DNA from 3 places in the Streptomyces sp. NPDC059851 genome. Region 3 is predicted to be linked to each of the others. Evidence: riboswitches for the same ligand, from Rfam matches in the RefSeq annotation. Region 3 holds a riboswitch; each other region holds the start of a gene.
What was found. A riboswitch is a leader RNA that binds a small molecule or an ion and turns the genes downstream of it on or off. The one in region 3 is predicted to bind cyclic di-AMP.
Positions count from the first base shown of each region.

Region 1: another riboswitch for cyclic di-AMP. It lies ahead of ACFV7Q_RS15810 (peptidoglycan DD-metalloendopeptidase family protein); the one in region 3 lies ahead of ACFV7Q_RS20770 (M23 family metallopeptidase).
Region 2: another riboswitch for cyclic di-AMP. It lies ahead of ACFV7Q_RS21960 (transglycosylase family protein); the one in region 3 lies ahead of ACFV7Q_RS20770 (M23 family metallopeptidase).

Region 1 covers NZ_JBHWJJ010000037.1:60,177-64,818, reverse strand. Annotated here, with positions in the region: partial or broken gene ACFV7Q_RS15820 (MBL fold metallo-hydrolase) at 1-611, opposite strand, end outside; gene ACFV7Q_RS15815 (SGNH/GDSL hydrolase family protein) at 887-1,675, opposite strand; gene ACFV7Q_RS15810 (peptidoglycan DD-metalloendopeptidase family protein) at 1,856-2,872, opposite strand; cyclic di-AMP (ydaO/yuaA leader) riboswitch at 2,877-3,079, opposite strand; gene ACFV7Q_RS15805 (tyrosine-protein phosphatase) at 3,391-4,209, shown strand; gene ACFV7Q_RS15800 (aspartate aminotransferase family protein) at 4,250-4,642, opposite strand, start outside.
Region 2 covers NZ_JBHWJJ010000065.1:17,551-22,192, forward strand. Annotated here, with positions in the region: gene ACFV7Q_RS21950 (septum formation initiator family protein) at 1-213, opposite strand, end outside; gene eno (phosphopyruvate hydratase) at 376-1,662, opposite strand; gene ACFV7Q_RS21960 (transglycosylase family protein) at 1,970-2,683, opposite strand; cyclic di-AMP (ydaO/yuaA leader) riboswitch at 2,686-2,857, opposite strand; gene ACFV7Q_RS21965 (transglycosylase family protein) at 3,133-4,197, opposite strand; gene ACFV7Q_RS21970 (cytochrome P450) at 4,300-4,642, opposite strand, start outside.
Region 3 covers NZ_JBHWJJ010000058.1:38,787-43,428, reverse strand. Annotated here, with positions in the region: gene ACFV7Q_RS20775 (GntR family transcriptional regulator) at 62-727, opposite strand; gene ACFV7Q_RS20770 (M23 family metallopeptidase) at 925-1,719, opposite strand; cyclic di-AMP (ydaO/yuaA leader) riboswitch at 1,733-1,888, opposite strand; gene ACFV7Q_RS20765 (M16 family metallopeptidase) at 2,098-3,465, opposite strand; gene ACFV7Q_RS20760 (M16 family metallopeptidase) at 3,486-4,642, opposite strand, start outside.

The sequences.
Region 1 (4,642 bases), on a different contig from region 3:
TCGTTCCAGTCGAGCTCGCGCAGCCGGTCCGCGGGGACTCCCCAGTGCTCCAGGTGCGCGCCGACGCCGAGCGGGACGGCGAAGACCGTGTCGGTGCCGGCCAGCTGTTTGATGGTCGGCAGGTCGAGGTGGTCGTAGTGGTCGTGGGAGATCACGATGGCGTCGACCGGCCCCAGGGCGGCCAACGGCACCGGCACCGGGTGCAGTCGCTTGGGCCCGGCGAAGGGGAAGGGGGAGCAGCGCTCACCCCACACCGGGTCGAAGAGGACGCGGCGTCCGTCGATCTCTGCGAGGACGCTCGAATGCCCCATCCAGGTCAGGCGCAGCCCGCTGACCGGCGGCTTCGCCAGGTCGGCGAAGGTCGTCGGGTGGACGGGGACGGACGCGGCGGGGCTGCGGCGGATCCGCTGCTCCTTGTGGAAGTAGACCTTGGCGAATTCCACCAGGGAGCCGGAGGGCCTGGTCCGGGCGCCGATCGGGTTCCGGAAGGAGCCGTCGACGAAGTTCGGCGAGCGCCGGATCCGCTCCAGCCGTGCGCCGGACGGATCCGCGCCGAAGGCTTCGGGGCGCAGGGCGCGCAGCCGGGGACGCAGGGGACGGGAGCCGGTCAAGGCGCCTCCTGGGAGGGTGGGGCGGGCGGGCGCAGGCCGTGGCTGGAGGGAGGTCTGCTTCCTACTGGTCTACCACCATCCCAACGCAGGGCCGCCCCGGAGGATTCCGGGGACGCGCTCGCGCCACCCCAGCAGCAGCCCCGGCACCCCAAGGGCAGCCAGCCGCCCCGAGGCAGCCCCGCCGCCGCCCGGAGGCAACCCGGCCACCGCCCGGAGGCAGCCCCGCCGTCCCCCGCTGCGGCCCCGGACGTCGCCCCGAACCAGCCCCCGTCGGCCTACAGCGGCAGCAGGTCCGGCCGCTTCGCTTCCACGTGGTCCCCCGAGGACTCCCCGCGCAGCCGGCGGCCGATCCACGGCACCAGGTACTCCCGGGCCCACTGGATGTTGTCGCGGGTCACGTCCACCGAGCCGCGCGGCTGCTGCGGGGGCCACGGCTGGTCGGGGTCGGCCGGCACCGCGAGCCCCAGCACCTGTGCGGCGCGCAGGGCGACACGGGTGTGCCCCTCGGGCGAGAGGTGCAACCGGTCGTCGTCCCAAGCGCGGCGGTCCTGTACGGACTTCAGCGACCAGAGGTCGAGGACCGGACAGTCGTACCGGTCGGCGATGGCGCGCACGTGCGCGCTGTACGTGGCGACCTTGCCGCGCAGGTGCTTGAGGACGGGCACGCCGCGGGTGTCGAAGCCGGTGGTGATCATGACCTGACCGCAGGAGGCGGTGAGGTCGGCGACGGCGGCCTCGAACCGCTCGGCAACGGCGTCCGGGTCGCTGCCGGGCCGGATGATGTCGTTGCCCCCCGCGCAGAAGGTCACCAGGTCGGGGGCGAGTTCCTTGGCCCTCGGGACCTGTTCGGACACGATCTGGTCGAGGAGCCGTCCACGCACCGCGAGGTTCGCGTAGCGGAATTCGCCCTCCGGCCGCTGGTCCGCGAGGAGAACGGCCAGCCGGTCCGCCCACCCGAGGAAGTTCTCGCCGGGCCCCGGGTCCCCCACACCCTCGGTGAAGCTGTCCCCGAGTGCCGCGTACGAGCCGATGGTCCGGTGCGTCGTTTCTGTCGTCTCTGTCATCGTCGTCGCTGCCACGGGACCATATCCTTCACCGCGGGACGTGACCTACGCCACCGTAGGAAGGGGTTGACGGACCGTGATCTGTACCACCCGGTCGGTACGGCATGACAGCGCGTGAGGCCGGGGCCCTCGGGTCCCGGCCTCACGCGGGTCCGCCGCACGCGGCGGCGGTGCGAACCGTCAGATGGTCACGCCCTTGGAGCGCAGGTAGGCGATCGGGTCGATGTCCGAACCGTACGAGGGGCCGGTGCGGACCTCGAAGTGCAGGTGCGGACCGGTGGAGTTGCCGGTGGAGCCGGACAGGCCGATGGTCTGGCCGCCGCTGACGCTCTGGCCGACCGAGACGGAGAGCTGGGAGAGGTGGGCGTACTGGGAGTACTTGCCGTCCTCGTGCCGGATGACGACCTCGTTGCCGTACGAGCCGCCCCAGCCGGCGGAGACGACGGTGCCGGCGCCGACCGCCTTGACGGTGGTGCCGGAGCTCGCGATGAAGTCGACGCCCGTGTGGTAGCCGCTGGACCACATGGCGCCGGCGGTCCGGTAGTGGGTGGAGACGCCGCCGGGTACGGGGGCGGTGAAGCCGGCCGCGGTGGCCGCGCCAGCGGCGGAGGCGGTGGTGGTGGTGTCGGCGGCGGCCGCGCTCTTCTTGGCGGGCGCGGGCGCGGGCGCAGGGGCGGCGGGCGCGGGCGCGGCGGTGCGCGGGGAACCGGTGGCCGCGGCCTTCTCCTTCTCCTTCGGCTTCGGCTTCGGCTTCGGCGCCGGGGCGGGCCGCTCGGCCGGAGCCTGGTCGGGGGCCGCCTCGCCCCGGGCGCCGAGGGCCAGCTTCAGCCCGGGGTGGATCAGGGAGGGGTTGTCGCCGACGGCGTCGCGGTTGTCGGCGTAGAGCCGCTGCCAGCCGCCGGGGACGTCGTGGTCGGCCGCGATGACGGAGAGGCAGTCGCCCGTCCGGACCGTGTAGAGGGACGGAGCGGCGCCGACGGCAGCGGTGGCCGCGGTGGCCGCGGTCTGGACGGCCGCCGGGGCCTGCGGGGCCGCGGCGGGCACCGCGGCGGGGGCCGGGGCGGGCGCCGCATGGGCGCCGGTGGCACCGATCAGCGGCAGGGCCAGGGCCGCCCCACCGGTGCCGGCGACGGCGACGACGAAACCGCGGACTGCGGCGGGGGACTTCGGGCGGCGGTGCTTACCCTTTGCCGGCATGGCGAATTCCTCTCCGGCGCCTGCGGGGTGAGCTGTCGGGTTCGGATGGGAGATGTCCGGCCGTCCGTGGACGTGCAACGCGGACGTGCACGTGAAGGGAACGGAGCACGTACGGCTTCACCCCTAGCTGCTCCGGAGTGGAACTCCGGAGCAGCGGCCTACCTGGTTCCCCCGCTCCTGCCGCGCGAGTTTGGTCGAGTGCGGTTACCGGACGGCGGCAGGATTAGGCGGTCCATCCGGATCGGTCGCGAACGTAATCGAGCGGGACGTCACGGAACAAGCCATGAATTTCCTGACGGATTCACAGGGACGGGAGTTCTTCGGAATTCCGGTCACCCTGCGTCCATTCCCCACCGCCAACGGCCTTTCCGGCCGGGCCATTCGACTCGGGCGATCAGGCACTCACGGTCACCGTATGATCTGGCTCACGGGGCTGCTCCCGATCTCGCCCCCGGCACCGGCAAGTTGGACCCAAGCGACGCAATTCGGACACTCAATAACGATGCGGAGGATTACCCGTGACCCAGTCGATATCCCCCAGATCGCCGGGAGTCCCACCCGCCGAGCCCGAACTGTCCGGTGTGCGCAACTTCCGGGACGTGGGCGGCCTGCCGACCACGGACGGGCGGAGGGTCAAGACGGGACGACTCTTCCGAAGCGGACATCTCGCACATGCCACCGAAACCGATACAGAATTCCTGATATCACTCGGACTGCGCACCGTCTTCGACTTCCGCAACGCGGCCGACCAAGCGCTGGAAGGTCCCGACGTCGAGCTGCCCGGGGTGCGCAACGTCAACATCCCGCTGTCCGACCCGGCCGCCGGCAAGGAATTCTGGACCATGGTCCGCGACGGGAACGTGGAGCAGCTCCGCGGAATCCTCGGCGACGGAAAAGCATCCGCCCGGATGGTGAACTCGTACCGGACGATGATCGTGGACCGCACCGCCGAACACGGCCGGGTCCTGCACGCCCTCGCCGAGGACGGCCTCCCGGCACTCATGCACTGCGCGGCGGGCAAGGACCGGGCCGGCCTGTCGATCGCCGTGACCCTGCTCGCACTGGGCGTGGAGCGCGAGGCCATCGTGGCGGACTACCTGGAGTCCAATGCCCCGCACCGTCGCTACCGGGTCCGTCGCGGCAGCGACGCACCCGAGGCCCGCTCCCCCGAGGTGATGGAGTTGCTCGCCCCGCTCTTCGACGCCCGCGTCGCGTACCTGACCGCGGCCTTCGACACCATCGACGAGCACTGGGGCGGTGCCGACCGCTACCTCGCCGAGGGCCTCGGCCTCACGGCCGGGACCCTCGACCGGCTGCGCGAGCGGCTGCTCGACTAGGCCGACCTCGCGGGCAGCGGGCAGCGCGGCGGGCGGGCTGTCAGCCGCCTGTGACGGCCTGCTTGACCAGGGTCCGACCGAAGTCCCACAGCAGCCCGCCGCCGGCGTGCGCCTCGTCCATGACCGCACGGAAGGCGCCGACGAACCGGTCGACGTCCGCCTCGTCCACGATCAGCGGCGGAATCAGTTTGATGACCTCCAGGCGGTCGCCGGACACCTGCGTCAGGATCCGGTGCCGCTGGAGCAGCGGCACCACCACCATCTGCGCGAACAACCCCTTGCGGGCTGCCTGGAGCGCGGCCCACCGACTGCGCAGCCGCAGCGAGGACGGCCGGCCGAACTCGATGCCGATCATGAGGCCGCGGCCCCGGACCTCGTGCAGCAGCTCGTACCGGTCGACGAGCGCCGCGAGGCGCCCGCGCAGCAGGTCGCC
Region 2 (4,642 bases), on a different contig from region 3:
GCGCTGGGAGACGTACTGGCGCATCGGGTACGCCAGGGCGACGACCAGCGTACAGAGGACCAGCGCCAGGAGGGCGGCCCGCCCGGTCAGCCGGCTGCGGCGGACCTGGCGGCGGCTCTGGGAGCGGTACACGTGGGCGGCGGTCCGCTCGCCGAGCTGCTTGAGCCTGGTTGCGGTGGAGAAGGTGGAGAACCGATCGCGGTTCCCGGCCATTGGTCCGCCTCCCCTGGTTGTCCGCGCGCCGACGCGCGCCCTCGGCCTTCACACTGCTCATTGCGCACTGCTCACCGCTCAGTTCGCACTACGCGCTACGCACTACGTCCCCGCACACGGTACGGGACCGGGTGCGGGGACGTACGGAGGCTCAGGGGCCCGTCAGCCCTTGAAGCGCGGGAACGCGGAGCGGCCCGCGTACACCGCGGCGTCGTCGAGGATCTCCTCGATGCGCAGCAGCTGGTTGTACTTGGCGACGCGCTCGGAGCGGGCCGGGGCGCCGGTCTTGATCTGGCCGCAGTTGGTGGCGACGGCGAGGTCGGCGATGGTGACGTCCTCGGTCTCACCGGAGCGGTGCGACATCATGCACTTGAAGCCGTTGCGCTGGGCGAGCTCGACGGCGTCGAGGGTCTCGGTCAGCGAGCCGATCTGGTTGACCTTGACGAGCAGGGCGTTGGCGGTGCCCTCCTCGATGCCGCGGGCGAGGCGCTCGGGGTTGGTGACGAAGAGGTCGTCGCCGACGAGCTGGACCTTGGCGCCGAGCTTCTCGGTGATGGTCTTCCAGCCGGCCCAGTCGTCCTCGAACAGCGGGTCCTCGATGGAGACGAGCGGGTACGCCGAGACGAGCTCCGCGTAGTAGTCGGTCATCTCGGCGGCGGAGCGGGCCTGGCCCTCGAAGTGGTACTTGCCGTCCTTGTAGAACTCGGAGGCGGCGACGTCGAGCGCGAGGGCGATGTCCTTGCCGGGGGTGTAGCCGGCCTGCTTGATGGCTTCGAGGATGAGGTCGAGGGCCTCGCGGTTGGAGCCCAGGTTCGGGGCGAAGCCGCCCTCGTCGCCGAGGCCGGTGGACAGGCCCTTGCCCTTCAGCACGGACTTGAGGGTGTGGTAGACCTCGGTGCCCCAGCGCAGGGCCTCGGAGAAGGACTCGGCGCCGATCGGCGCGATCATGAACTCCTGGATGTCCACGTTGGAGTCGGCGTGCGAGCCGCCGTTCAGGATGTTCATCATCGGAACGGGCAGCAGGTGCGCGTTCGGGCCGCCGAGGTAGCGGAACAGCGGGAGGTCGGAGGCCTCGGACGCGGCGTGCGCGACGGCGAGGGAGACGCCGAGGATGGCGTTGGCGCCGAGCGAGCCCTTGTTGTCGGTGGCGTCCAGGTCGAACATGGCCTGGTCGATCAGGCGCTGCTCGGTGGCGTCGTAGCCGACGAGCTCCGGGCCGATCTGCTCGATGACCGCGAGGACGGCCTTCTCCACGCCCTTGCCCATGTAGCGGTTGGGGTCGCCGTCGCGGAGCTCGATGGCCTCGAAGGCACCGGTGGAGGCGCCGGACGGAACGGCAGCACGGCCGGTGCTGCCGTCGTCGAGGCCCACCTCGACCTCGACCGTGGGGTTGCCTCGGGAGTCCAGGATTTCCCGGGCTACGACGACGTCGATGGACGGCACGAGCATCTCCTTCTGGGATGTGACGCTGGGTGTGCGGTGGCGTGTCGGGCCGAGGGACCGGCCCTGCCGCCTAGAGCCTAACCGCAGCCGGGGGGTCGGCCCGCCGACCGCCCGGGTCCTGGGACGAAAAAGGGCCCGAATACCCCGCTTCCGGGACATACGGACCTCGATGGGCCTGCCTCCGACCGCTGTCGGGGGCGCACGCGCCACCGCCCGGCGCGTGGGGGGATACGCGCCGGGCGGTGGGGTTCACACGTGCGGTGACCGTTCGCTTCAGTCCGCGCGGTTGCGCACGCGGGGCTTAGCGGGATGTTCAGCCGAGCTTCAGCTTCTGGCCCGGGAAGATCAGGTCGGCGTCGGAGACGATGTCCTTGTTGAGCTCGAAGAGCTTCTCCCAGCCGCCCTTGACGTTGTTGGCGTCGGCGATGGAGCCGAGCGTGTCGCCGGCCTTGACCTCGTAGGAGCCGTTGCCGGTCTTCGGGGCGGGGGCCTCGGAACGCTCGGACCGGGTCGTGGGGGCCCCGGCGGTGCGCGGGGTCTCCTTCTTGGTCTCGGTCTTCTTCGGCTGGGTCTTCTTGGTCTCGGTCTTCGGGGTCGACTTGGTGGTGGTGCTGTTGGTGGTGGTCGAACCGCCGCCGGTGTAGGCGGAGTTGGACAGACCCTTGCCGCAGTGCGGCCAGGCGCCCTTGCCCTGGCCCTTGAGGACCTTCTCCGCGATGGCTATCTGCTGCGCCTTGGAGGCCTGGTGGGCCTGCGGGGCGTACGCCTTGCCGCCGTACCCGGCCCAGGTGGAGGCCGAGAACTGCAGGCCGCCGTAGTAGCCGTTGCCGGTGTTGATGGACCAGTTGCCGCCGGACTCGCACTGGGCGACGCGGTCCCACTCCGAGGCCGTGGCGGCGGAGGCGGTGCCCGCGGTCATCAGGGGCGCGGCCACGGCGACACCGGCGACGCCGGCGAGCGTCACGATGCGGGTGGTCCGCTCGATGGCGGTGGCGCGACGGTGCTTGCCCTTGCCCGAAAGCAGCATGGAGTTCTCCTCACCGACGCCTGCGAGGTGAGCTGTCGGGTTCGGGCAGATGAGTTGCCCGGCCGCGCGGTGTGTCGCGCGGCTTCACCCCAAGCCGGTGCGTGACCGTCTTTCAACGGCCTTTGCCGGCGCCTTCGTTGGTTCCCCCGCTCCTGCCTTCGGCGCTTGACGCGACGAGTGTTCCCTCCGTCCGCCGGCAGGATTCGGCGATGCGGTCGAAGGGGCCCGCGGTGGCGAGCGGTTCAGACCGTAGACATGTCCCTCCCCGATGTTCAACGAGGAACACCGGGGAGGGAAGGCCCCTACTTGCGCTGCTTTTCATGGTGTTTGCGCAGGTGGGGGCGGGGTTTGCCCGAGCTTGCGGGCGGGACACGCCAGTTGACCGGAAGAGACGCATGTCTCATTTGAACGAACCGGACATCCAGCACCTTCCGGGCGCCCGAACTGCCCTATTTCTTCTTTAGATCCAGATTCTGGCCGGGCTTGATCAGGTTGGCGTCACCGCCGATGACCTGCTCGTTGGCCTCGTACAGCGCGCCCCAGCCCCCCGTGACGCCGTTGGCGTCCGCGATGGTCGCCAGGCTGTCGCCCTCCTTGACGGTGTACGAGGCCGGCGACGCCTCGACGGCGGGCGCACCGCGGTGCTTGCCGGTGCCCAGGGTGCTCGGGACGGCGCCCGGGTCGGTGGAGGCGCCGGGTGCCTCCGGCGTGCCCGGCGCCGCAGGGGCGGAGGAGTTGACCGGGGCGGTGGGATCGCCGCCCGGGGTGGGGGCCCCCGGCGTGCCGGGCGCGGAGCCGTCCGGGTTGCCCGGGGTGGCGCCCGGGGCGCCCGGGGTCCCGGGGGTGCCCGGCGGGGTCGGGGTGGGGGTGACCGGGTTCGCGGTCGGGTCTCCGGGGAACACCGGCGGCAGCGTCGGGGCCGTGGTCGTACCGTCCGGAGCGGGCATGACGGGCAGTCCGCTGGAGGGGCCGGTCGGAGCGGGCGGCAGCGTGTAGTTCGGCGCGGGGGTCGGGGCGCCGTAGTCCGTGGCCCGGTTGCCGGAGCCGGTCGAGGGCACCGCCTCGTCCGGGCGGCTCTGGGACTGGCCGACGGCCCGGTACTGGCCCTTCGCACCGGGGTCCACGTCCGCGGCGGGCGCGTCCTTGGTCAGGCCGGCCTGGGCCGCGCAGTTCTGCCAGGCCTCGGGGCCCTGGGAGCCGAGCACGCGCTCGGCGACGGCGATCTGCTGGGACCGGCTCGCCAGGTCGGCCCGGTCGGCGAACTCCTCGCCGCCCGCGTTCTTCCACTCCTCCTGGGTGAACTGGAGCCCGCCGTAGGCGCCGCTTCCGGTGTTGGCGCTCCAGGTTCCGCCGCTCTCGCACTCGGCGACCTTGTCCCAGGTGGCGGCTTCTGCCGCGCTCGCACCAGTGGCCGCGAGCAGCGGCATGGCCAGTGCGGAGCCGGTGACCCCGGCGGTGACGACAATCGCGGGTACCTGGCGGGGGCGTCTGTGGCGGCCGTTCCCGGAACGCATGTGCAGCACCTTTCGCATAACGGCTGGGTAACGGCAGAACCTAGCGGCCTTCGAACGATTGTCACAAGTTGAGCAAGAACCTGACTTTCCCTCAGGAAGAAATCAGATGTTTCGGGGTGTGAATCGGACAGGAAGGGTGCGCAGGCCACGCATGATCAGACCGCCCCGCCATCGAAGGTCAGTTGACGGAACAGCCAGTTCCAGATCCGGCAGACGCGTCAGCAAAGTCGCAAGCGCCGTCTGTCCCTCAAGTCGCGCGAGCGGGGCGCCCAGGCAGTAGTGGATCCCGTGCCCGTACCCCAGGTGCTGGTTGTCGACGCGGGAGAGGTCCAGGGTGTCCGGCTCGGCGAACCGCGCGGGGTCCCGGTCGGCGGCGGCGAGCACGACGAGCACAGGGTCACCGACGGCGATGTCCTGCCCCCCGAGGGTCAGCGGCCGGGTGGCG
Region 3 (4,642 bases):
TATCCAGCACGGAAAAAGCCGGGCCCGGAGTACCGGTATCCCCATTCATACGCCGCTCGTGTTAATGGGAACCGCTCGCCATGTTTACGGCAGGTTGCGAAGTCCTCACCCGCAGCCGGTAGGCCCCGGCCGTTCGGTCGGCGTGGACCGCCGTCAGCGCCTTCGCCCGCTCGGCGTCCCCGCGCGCCACCGCGTCCACGATCGCGCCGTGCTCCGCCCAGCACTCCACCGGCCGGGCCGGGGCCGCCACGGTGTACATCCAGGCGACCTTGTGCCGCATCTGGGTGAGCAGCGTGATCAGCCCCGGGCTGGCGGAGGCCTGCGCCAGGGTCTCGTGGAACCAGCTCCCCAGCGCCCGCAGATCCTCGCCCTGCCCCTGTCTGGCCCGCTCCTGGCCCAGCCTGACCAGCCCGCGCAGCACTTTGAGGTGTCCCTCGGTGCGCCGGCGTGCGGCCCGCGAGGCCGCCAGCGGCTCCAGCAGCATCCGCATCTCCAGCAGGTCGGCCGCCTCCTGCTCGGTGGGCTCGGCCACACAGGCGCCCGCGTGGCGGCGGGTGGTCACGAAGCCCTCGGACTGCAGGGTCCGCAGCGCCTCGCGGACCGGGACGCGCGAGACGCCGTAGCGGCGGGCGAGCACCTCCTCGGTCAGCCTGCCGCCCGGCTCGAACACCCCGGAGACGATGTCGTCGCGGATTGCAGTGCATACCGCGTGCGCGGGAATACGCAAGACCGGACCTCCGCTTGATTCCGACTGCCGGCGAAATGCCGTGACCGTACTGGGATCGTACGGGGACTCTATTGCAACTCGCGGAATTTTCCGAGCGGGGACGGAAATCGGGGGTATTTGCGGCCAGGACGCCGAAGGCCCCGGCTCGGTGAGCCGGGGCCTTCGGGCGGAGCGGTGTGCGTGCGGACGCGTCCGGATCAGAGGTCGACGCCGTGCGAGCGCAGGTACGCGATCGGGTCGATGTCCGAGCCGTACGAGGCGCCGGTGCGGGCTTCGAAGTGCAGGTGCGGGCCGCTGGAGTTGCCGGTGGAGCCCGACAGGCCGATCTGCTGGCCGGGGGTGACCTGCTGGCCGACGGAGACGCTCAGCGAGGCGAGGTGGCCGTACTGCGTGTAGGTGCCGTCGGCGTGCTTGATGACGACGTTGTTGCCGTACGCACCGCCCCAGCCGGCCTCGACGACGGTGCCGAGGCCCACTGCGTGGACCGAGGTGCCGGAGGCGGCGTGGAAGTCGATGCCGGTGTGGCTGCCGGAGGACCACATGCCGCCGCCCGCGCGGTACTGGGTGGAGACGTAGGAGTCGTCGAGCGGGGAGACGAAGGTGTTGAGGCGCTTGCGCTCCTCCTCGCGGGCGGCGCGCTCGGCGGCCTCGCGCTCGGCCTTCGCCTTCTCCTCGGCCTTCTGCTTGGCCTCGGCGGCCCGGGCCTTCGCGTCGGCCTCGGCCTTCTCCTTGGCGGCGGTGGCTTCGGCGGCGGCCTGCTGGGCCTCGGCCTGGGCCTCGACGTCGCCGGCGAGGTCCGCGGCGGTGACGACCGCGTTCAGCCCGGTGTCCTCGGTGGAGGGAGCCTTGTCCGAAGCGGCGAACGCCGGGCCCGCGAGCGTGCCCACGACGCCGGTGGTCGCGAGGGCGGCCACGCCGGCGTAACCGGCGGTCTTGCGGCTCAGACGGCTGGAACCACGGTGCTTGCCGGTAGCGCGGCTGCCAAAGGCCATGGAGAGGCTGATCCTTTCCTTCCTTCTCGCCTACCGGGTTAGCTGACGGGTTCGGAGCAGGAAGGTCTCCTACGGGCCCCTCTGGCGAGGCGGCCCGATTCACCCCAGGGACATGTGGGTCCCCGGCTCCCCAGGCTCACGCCTGACGGGGACTCGGCGATCGCTGCCCGGTGCCGCGGGTGCGGCGCGTACCAACTGACGGACAGCAGGGCCGACGCTAGGCGGATCATCAGTCAATCACCAAATGGTCACGGCCTTTTGTTGCGCACGCCACACCCCATAAGCCGATCTACGGGCTAAACAGACATAAGGGGCTCCGGCGGACAAGCCGCCGAAGCCCCTTGAATCACCCTTCAGTTGCCACGGGCGGGAGCGACGTCAGTTGCTGACGACGGTGACCTCGCCGATCCCGAGCGCCCGCACCGGCTCCTCGATCTGCGCGGCGTCACCCACCAGCACCGTGACCAGGCGGTCCACCGGGAAGGCCTTCACGACCGCCGTGGTCGCCTCCACCGTGCCCGCCGAGGCCAGCTGCGCGTACAACTGCGCCTGGTAGTCGTCCGGAAGCTCCTGCTCCACCTGGTCCGCCAGCGTTCCGGCGACGGCCGCGGCCGTCTCGAACTTCAGCGGGGCCACACCCACCAGGTTCTGCACGGCGACGTCCCGCTCCGCATCGGTCAGGCCGCCCTCGGCGAGGGTGCGCAGCACCTTCCACAGGTCGTCCAGGGCCGGGCCGGTGTTCGGGGTGTCCACCGAGCCGCTGATGGCGAGCATCGAGGCGCCCCGGCCGTCCGCCGTGGAGCGCAGCACCTGACCGAAGGCGCGCACGCCGTAGGTGTAGCCCTTCTCCTCGCGCAGCACCTTGTCCAGGCGCGAGGTGAGGGTGCCGCCCAGGCAGTACGTGCCGAGGACCTGTGCCGCCCACACCGTGTCGTGCCGGTCCGGTCCGATCCGGCCGATGAGCAGCTGCGTCTGCACCGCTCCGGGCCGGTCCACGATGATCACGCGGCCGGTGTCGTCGGCGGTCACCGGCGGCACCTGCAGCGGCCGGCCCGCGGTGCCCGTCCAGGCGCCCAGGGTGTCCGCCAGTACGGCGTCCAGGTCGATGCCGGTCAGGTCGCCGACGACCACCGCGGTGGCGGTGGCGGGGCGCACATGGGCCTCGTAGAAGGCGCGCACGGCCACGGAGTCGATCCGGGCCACCGTCTCCGCGGTGCCCTGGCGCGGACGGGACATCCGCAGGGCGGCGGGGAAGAGCTGGCGGTAGAGCTCCTTGGCCGCGCGGCGCTGCGGGTTGGCCAGCTCGTGCGGGATCTCGTCGAGGCGGTTGCGGACCAGGCGGTCCACCTCGCTGTCGGCGAAGGCGGGCGCCCGCAGGGCCTCGGCGAGCAGGCCCAGGGCCTTCGGCAGGCGGGAGGCGGGGACCTCCAGCGAGACGCGCACGCCCGGGTGGTCGGCGTGCGCGTCGAGGGTGGCGCCGCAGCGCTCCAGCTCGGCCGCGAACTCCTCGGCGGTGTGCTTGTCCGTGCCCTCCGACAGGGCGCGCGCCATGATCGTCGCGACGCCGTCCAGGCCCTCGGGCTCGGCGTCCAACGGGGCGGCGAGATTGACCTCGACGGCCACCACCTGCTGACCCGGCCGGTGGCAGCGCAGCACGGTCAGGCCGTTGGGCAGGGAGCCGCGCTCGGGGGCCGGGAAGGCCCACGGCCGGGGCTGCCCGGCCTGGGGCCGCGGGTGGAAGGTCATCGTGACGGCTGCGGTGTCGCTCACTGCTCCGCCCCCTCGTTCTCGTTCTCGGTCGCGTCGGCGCCTTCGCCGCCTTCGGTGGCGTCGGCCGCGAGGGGCTCGTACACCAGCACCGCGCGGTTGTCGGGGCGCAGCCGGGCCGCGGCGACGGCCTGCACCTCCTCGGCGGTGATGTCGAGGAGCCTCCGGACGGCGGTCAGTGCCAGCTGCGGGTCACCGAACAGCACCGCGAAGCGGCACAGTTCGTCGGCGCGGCCGGACACCGTGCCCAGCCGGTCCAGCCACTCGCGCTCCAGCTGCGCCTGCGCCCGCTCCATCTCCTCGGCGGTCGGGCCCTCGGCGGCGAACCGCGCCAGCTCCTCGTCCACCGCCGCTTCGATGGCCGGCACCTCGACACCGCTGGAGGTCTTCACGTCCAGCCAGCCCAGGGAGGGCGCGCCGGCCAGGCGGAGCATGCCGAAGCCGGCCGCGACGGCCGTCTGGTCGCGGCGTACCAGGCGGTTGTGCAGGCGGGAGGACTCGCCGCCGCCCAGGATGGTCAGGGCCACGTCCGCGGCGTCGCACTCGCGGGTGCCGTCGTGCGGGAGCCGGTAGGCGGCCATCATGGCGCGGGCGGGGACGTCCTCGACGATCTCCTCGCGCAGCTCGGCGCCCATGGTGTCCGGCAGCGTGCCGTCGCGCGGCGGCAGCTTGCCGTCGTGGGAGGGGATGGTGCCGAAGTACTTCTCGACCCAGGCGAGGGTCTGGGCCGGGTCGATGTCGCCGACCACCGACAGCACCGCGTTGTTGGGCGCGTAGTAGGTGCGGAAGAACGCGCGCGCGTCCTCCAGCGAGGCCGCGTCCAGGTCGGCCATCGAGCCGATCGGGGTGTGGTGGTACGGGTGGGGCTCGGGGTAGGCGAGCGCGGTCAGCCGCTCGAAGGCGGTGCCGTAGGGGACGTTGTCGTAGCGCTGGCGGCGCTCGTTCTTGACGACGTCGCGCTGGTTCTCCATGGACTCGTCGTCCAGGGCGGTCAGCAGCGAGCCCATCCGGTCCGCCTCCAGCCAGAGCGCGAGCTCCAGCTGGTGGGCCGGCATGGTCTCGAAGTAGTTGGTGCGCTCGAAGCTCGTCGTGCCGTTCAGGGAGCCGCCCGCACCCTGGACCATCTCGAAGTGGCCGTTGCCGGGTACGCTCGCGG